DNA from 2 places in the Glutamicibacter sp. NPDC055354 genome. Region 2 is predicted to be linked to the other one. Evidence: predicted binding sites of a transcription regulator. Region 2 holds the regulator's gene; the other holds the start of a gene.
The links. Region 2 encodes LexA, which represses DNA repair genes until DNA is damaged. Its sites were predicted from a motif close to TCGAACANNTGTTCGA; they were not measured.
Positions count from the first base shown of each region.

Region 1: a site for LexA is predicted at 1,418-1,433, ahead of ACWICV_RS13825 (DUF222 domain-containing protein). Genes of this name have one in related genera too.

Region 1 is NZ_JBSHMB010000003.1:109,297-112,705, reverse strand. It holds gene ACWICV_RS13825 (DUF222 domain-containing protein) at 1-1,354, opposite strand, end outside; gene ACWICV_RS13820 (hypothetical protein) at 1,506-2,006, opposite strand; gene ACWICV_RS13815 (DUF1801 domain-containing protein) at 2,260-2,601, shown strand; gene ACWICV_RS13810 (hypothetical protein) at 2,755-2,907, opposite strand; gene catA (catechol 1,2-dioxygenase) at 3,025-3,409, opposite strand, start outside.
Region 2 is NZ_JBSHMB010000002.1:599,914-603,322, reverse strand. It holds gene ACWICV_RS13045 (histidinol-phosphate transaminase) at 1-808, opposite strand, end outside; gene ACWICV_RS13040 (LysM peptidoglycan-binding domain-containing protein) at 890-1,243, opposite strand; gene lexA (transcriptional repressor LexA) at 1,502-2,221, shown strand; gene ACWICV_RS13030 (glycoside hydrolase family 76 protein) at 2,278-3,357, opposite strand.

The DNA of each region.
Region 1 (3,409 bases), on a different contig from region 2:
AGCCATCCGGGCAAGCGAAGACCTTCCAGCCAAGCGCGTGCTTGTACATCTGATGCTGCTTGCACAAGAGATGGGTGTTCTGCCGGGTAGTGTGGCCGCCCTGTCCATACGCTTCGATGTGATCAATTTCCGAACGATCGGGCAGGCGGCGGCAACCAGGGAAACCGCAATGCTGGTCGCGGTAACGCAGCAAATCGCGCAACCCCTGGGAAGGCCGATATTTCTTGGGCTCCACATCAATTGCGGCTCCCGTCCATGGGTCGGTCAGAACGCGCTGGAACGACGGAGCATCCGCGGCGATTTCCAACGCTACGCCGATTGGGATCGGCCCGTAACCTTCCAAATCAGCGAGGGCGCGAGCGGGATTCACGAGCATTTCAATGGCTGGGATCGTGATGGCAACCCGTGGCTTCAGCGGCATGCCTTCCATTCCGGGCCAGCCATGCAGATACACGTCCGCAAGCACATCGGCTTCAACCTGCGTTTGCGTGCGCAGATCCTTGGAATCAGTGATCTGGGCGGCTGCCTGCTTTATCGAGTTGCGAATCGAATGGATGACATCAGCTCGGTGATGCAGCTGCAAGGTAGCCATGCCATTCTCCTCATTCCACACCTTGAGATTACGGGCTGCGAATGCGTTCTTCTGCCGGTTCTCTGCCGAATTGGGATTCATCCGGTCGTGAAAGCGACGGGCCCGCTGGTAGACGGTTTCGTCGCAGGCTGTTCTTGCCAGAGGCAGCAAGTTTTCCTCCATGCGGCCGACCTGCTCCGGGGAAAGGTCTTGCGAGTATTTGACGATGTCGTGGGCGGCCTTAACGGTAATCTCACCTGCAGCGAGCGCGGCAAGGGTGGCTTTGCAGGCGTGACGCAAGCCCTTGGCATGGAACATCCGTTTGCTGACTTTACGGACGGATTCGCGCAATGCGACAGCTGACTCAGCTACGAAATTGGAGTTGATGACCTGCTCGCTGCCACGGTCTATGCCATAGTATTCGGCACTCTTGCTGGCTTCGGCTTCTTCGTCTGGGGTGTGGGCATGCTCGGTGGCAATCAGGTCATTGAAGGACGCGCTGACCTGCTCGACTCCGTCTGCCAGCAAAACGCAGATAGCGGCTTCAACGCTGCTCATCAGGCGTTGGAGTTTCTTCAGGCGTTCCAATGCGCCTCCGGGCCCATCCACGGGGCCCGCATTGAATAGTTCGTCAGCAACCTGCTTGATGGGTCCGAAGAACAACTGGTGCTCGCGATGGGCGTCGAGTGCTGACGCTCTGTGCGACTCCATGCGGGTGCCCGGCGGGCGCAGTGGAAGGCGATGTTCATCGTCGTGATCGTCTAGATATGCGGGAATAGTCATAGTTAACGTTCGCGCAGATTATCGACAGTATCTTCTGGTTCGAAACCAATTGTGGATAAGTTCTAGAAAGTTTATGCGAATGCGATTAAGCGTGATTCCGGCGCGAAAATCGCTAGACCAGGGAAGGTAGTAATGGGTGCCGTGCTAGTTGCTAGTTGCTAGTTGGATGCAGGGGGCGCGGCGGACGGGTGAAGGCAGTTCGGATGCCACGGGCTGCCATGGCTGCGAGTATGGCAAAGGCGAGGACGCTGGCCATGTACAGGGGTGCGTCTAGATCCGCGGCGGCATCGGCGTTCCAATCGGCAAAGGTGTCGCCCACCGAGTTCATATTGGCGAAAGAAGCGAAGAAATAAGCCGGTGCGCCTAAGGCAATGATCAGGCTCCATGCGCCGATAGCCGCCCAGGCGGGCAGCTTGCGTCCGGCGGAAACTACCGGAACGAGCCAGGAGATGGCGAGAGCGGATCCAATGGCTGCGAAGACCCACCCTCCAAGCGAGTCGTAATTCTGGTCCATTGAGGCCATCTCGGAAATGGTTTCATCGAGGGGAAGCCCACTTGCTGCGGTCACGGCCCAATTGTTCATGAGCAGTGAGCCGTAAGCCGCGTAAGCCACGATCATGGCGAACCCGGAGATAGCTAGAAGTTTACGCATGTCAGTAGCCTAACAGTGCGCTAGTCAACTCGGTGGGATAACCAATAAGCGTATGAGCTGGACGTCCGTGCTACGTCCTTGCACGATCAAGCTGTCCTGATGCCAGCTGTCTGTATTCCAGTGCAAGAATCCGTGAAGCAGATGCCCTTAGTCGGTAAGGTGCATTATGTGCCGATCGGGAGCCCAAAGCGATCGCGCGAGCGATACCACCCAGCGCCGCAACGCAGCGCCAACCGTTAGAAGGAGACTAGGGATGATCTTCACCAAAAAAGGCGACGCCGCAGTTCTGGCCAAGCTCAGCACAGCTCCAGCACCCTATCGCGAGATTGCCGAACGGCTTCACGCCATAATCATGCAGAGCGCACCATCGCTGGAGCCGATCGTCCGCTGGGGACTTCCGTTTTACGTCCGGGATGGCAAAGACGTCTGCTACATCAAGCCTGACAAGGACTTCGTAGCTTTCGGTTTTGGAGAAGTCGTGAATCCAGCCTACGAGGAAGGCTCCCACATGCATCCAGTTGCATGGACTATCACCTCGCTGGATTCTGCAACGGAAGACAGGATCCGGGAACTGGTGAAGAAGGCCGCGGGCTGATCCCGAGCAAGCTAGCTGGCCGCCAGATGAACAGTGCGCCCGCTGCAGGCAGCCGCATTGCCTGGAGTCAGTCCGCAAGTGCGCCGAAGGTCCCGTCAGCGCCATTGCTGTCGGGACCTTCGGCTTTGCGTCGGTAGTACTGAGGGCAAAAGCCTAGGCGGCAAGCATCGAGATGCCGTGCTCCTCTTCTGGCATCCATCCGGTCCAGGCCCAGTGGTTCTGGGGTTCACTGGCATCGGCAGCTCGGTGCGCGATGGATTGGGGCTGGAACTTCCCGGCTGGATCGTTCAGTGTTGAAGCATTCATGCTGCACTCCCATTGGATTGGCGGGTGTTCGCCCGTTCGTCGAGGTTCCGGGTACGGCAACGGCGGGGGTCCGGCCAATGCTGCCGGGACCCCCGCCGTGTTGAGGCGCGCTGGGGCTTACTTCACAGGGTCGAGCACGAAGTCGTAGGTGACCTGCTTGCCGTTGCCCGATGCTGCTGGCTGCACGTCGAGCATCAGTTCCGGCTTCACCGCGGTGGCGATGTCGTCGTCGTTGTGCGCATCGCCCGGGAAGTACAGCTGGGCGGTGAGCAGCTCGTGGCCCTCGGCGGAGACCTTCAGGTGCAGGTGCGCTGGGCGCCACGCGTGCCAGCCGGCGGCGGCGATCAGCTGGCCGCAGGCGCCGTCGGTCGGGATCTGGTACGGGGCTGGCTGCATGGTGTTGATCTGGAAGTTGCCTTCCTCGTCAGCAATGAAGGTGCCGCGCAGGTTCCACTCGGGGATGCCAGGGGCAAACTGCGAGTAGAACCCCTCTTCGTCTGCG
Region 2 (3,409 bases):
TGGCGGTTGCCTGGGTCACTGCCGACAGGTGGTATGGCAGTCGCACCAAGCGGATGGCATCGGTGACTTCTGGCGCAGCGGCCAGGTAGCCTACGCGCGCACCGGCCAGGCCGAAAGCCTTGGACATGGTGCGCGAGACAATCAGCCGCTGGCGGCCTTCGAGCAGGCTCAGCGCCGAGGTGGTGCTGGCCAAGGAGAACTCGGCGTACGCCTCATCCACGATCACCATGCCGTTATGCTCGCTCATGGCTTCATATACCGCGGTGATGACGTCCAGGCCAAGGGCCGTGCCGGTGGGGTTATTCGGAGAGCAGAGAAAAACGATGTTCGGCTTGTGCTCGCGAACCTGTGCGGCTGCGGAATCGGCGGACAACGTGAAATCTGCGGCGCGTTCACCGGCGATATATTTCGTGTCAGTACCACTGGCAAGCAGCGGGTACATGGAGTAGGTAGGGCCGAAGCTCATCACGGCACGGCCGGGGCCGCCAAAGGCTTGCAGGATTTGCTGCAGGATTTCATTGGAACCGTTAGCGGCCCAGATATTGTCCTTTGTGAGCGAGTGGCCGAGGTAATCGGCTAGGAGTTCGCGAAGCTCGGTGAACTCGCGGTCCGGATACCGGTTCAACGTTGCCGCCGCCTTGGCCACCTCTTGTGCAATGGCATCGACGACTGTCGGTGGCAACGGATGGGTGTTCTCGTTGACGTTCAGCTGGATGGGCACGTCAATTTGTGGTGCGCCATAAGGGGATAGCCCGCGGAGATTCTCACGCAAGGGCAGCTGACTCAAAAGTTCACTGCGGTCATTCACGCATCAAGTCTACGTGCGCAGCGCGCCTGCCGGTGAATCCGCTACGGCCACAGGTAACAAACTCGAAGCAAGCTGGGGAAGCTAGCCGGCAAGGACCGGAATCGAGAGGGTTTCGCCGACCTGGATTTCGCTGCCGGTCAGGGCATTGAGTTCGGCGATGTGGCCCACTGCCGAGGTCACGTCGTAACCGGTGGCGTAATCCCGGGCCAGGCTCCACAGCGTATCCCCTGGAATAACGGTGACATCAACGGTTCCGACTCCAACAGGAGTATCGGCTGCGGCATGCGCGTCAGAGGCAAACATGGAGATGAAGAAAGCTGCGGCGATGGTGAGTGCGAAAATGGGCATACCCACAAGCACGGCCCATCCGCGACGGTTGATGCGGATCTTCAGTGGTGCCTGGGTCTGATTTGAGTCAAGTGCGACGGTTGCCATGACTTTGTCTCCTCAAGAAATTCAAGTGATGCGAATTTGTATTCGAAAGCGTAGATTCGAAAACTTGTTCGAACCTCGTATATCTGTTCTAACAGAGGTTTGCGGAACTTGTCCAGAAGTTTTCGAACAAATCTTTGAAAGAAGCTCGCTTATCTACTAAGATTTCGAAGTAGACGAGCAATGAAAACATCTCACCATCTAGCGCCGACAGTTTGGACTTACGAACTTTCGAATGATTGCTAGGGAAGGCAAAATCTCATGTCAGCTTCACAACGCACTCCCCGATCGAATGCACGTTCGCTGACGATTCGCCAAAAGAAGATCCTGGAGACGATCCAGCGGTCAATCGGCAAGAACGGTTATCCACCATCGATGCGTGAGATTGGTGACGCAGTGGGGCTCAAGAGCCTTTCGAGCGTCACCCACCAGCTGAGCCAGCTGGAAAAGCTCGGCTATATCCGTCGAGATCCACGCCGTCCGCGCGCAATGGAAATCCTGCTGCCTCTGCAGCTGGCCGAAGACGCCGAGAAGGCCGAAGTTTCGAAGCCGGTCGAGCCAGATGCCAGCGAAGACGCCAAGATCATTGAATTGAGCACTTCCGCTGACACCACCATGGTTCCCCTGGTTGGCCGTATCGCTGCCGGCGGTCCGATCCTTGCCGAACAGTCCGTCGAGGATGTTTTCTCGTTGCCTCGTCAGCTCGTAGGCCACGGCGAACTGTTCATGCTCAAGGTTTCCGGCGATTCAATGGTTGACGCTGCGATTTGCGATGGCGACTGGGTAGTTGTCCGCCGCCAGCAGACGGCGGACAACGGCGACATCGTAGCTGCCCTGCTCGATGAAGAAGCCACGGTAAAGACTTTCCGGCAGCGTGACGGGCACACCTGGCTGCTTCCGCAGAACTCGCGCTACGAACCAATTTTGGGTGATGCCGCAACGATCATGGGACGCGTCGTCTCGGTGATGCGCTCGCTCTAGAATACGTACGGTCATTGCGCTGGTGCTTGGCACCAGCGCAATTCTCGTTTAACCCGCTATTGGCCGGCGTTCAACTCGAATTGAGCGGCCGCCGAGAAGATCATCCAGCGTTGGATTGCCGCCGAAAGCCGGCGTGGCTCCTGGTCAGCCAGATGGCGCGCCGTTGCCATGACCAGCCTCCTGGCCTGCTCCCGGCTCCGGGCTTCCAAGCGGACATCATTACCGGCGAGGGCCAGATATCGGCAGAGTATCCCCGCGAACAGGTTGCCGTCTCCCCCGCTGTTGAACGAGAGGACCCCGGCAGCAGTTGACAGCGATTTCGTGGTGGCATCGATCAGTACTTGAGCGTGAGCCAGATCAGCAGGCTCGCCAAGCTCAAGCAATGCCCCGAGCACCAGGCCCTGGTTATAGGTGTAGACCGCTGGTTCCACGGCGTGTCCCTGCGTGGTCAACCGAAGTCCGTCCAGATACAGTCCTCGCTCCACGCTGAACAGATTCTTTTCCAGCCACTGGAGAAGCTCTCGCGCGGTCTCTTTCTCCCCGGTACGGGCAAAGAACAGTGCCGCCGGCGCGTTGGCTGGCGTGTTCTTGAAATCCCGCTTTCTGGACCAGTACAGGCCGCCGTCCAGCACCCCATCCATGCCGGCATGGAGCTGCCGTCCCAGCGTCCGAACTGCCGCCTCGGCAGGACGGCTCCTGTGCCCCGTCACCAGCTGCGTGAACTTTGACAGGCGGCCGCTGGCCAGGGCAAGCCAAGCCATGTCGTCGAAGAAGTAGTTGGGCAAGATCCCGAAGTTTCGAATTCGAATGCCGCGCAATAGGCCGTTGGCCCGGGCAAGCGCTTCGCGCGCCCGGTGTTCGTTGCCTTCGTCCCAGTACGATCGGCCCTCATCGATGATGGCATCCAGATAGTGCGCCTGCCACCAATAGTTCCACTCCGCAAGCGGGTGCGCGAAACCATTGAGATTGCTGAGCATGCTTCCGTCGCGCAACCGATGCGCTTTGCTGTAGCTCTGTCCAATCCACGTTCCGGGCAACCCCATGAGGCGATGCCCGAACCGCTGGTGGGTGTCGATCGCGGCTTGGTGCGCCAATTCCTGCATGGACTCCATGGTGCCTTCCGATTCGAGCTTCATCAGTTCTTGTCACAGACCTTAGTGCATCTGGAAGCATCATGCTGGTACCGGT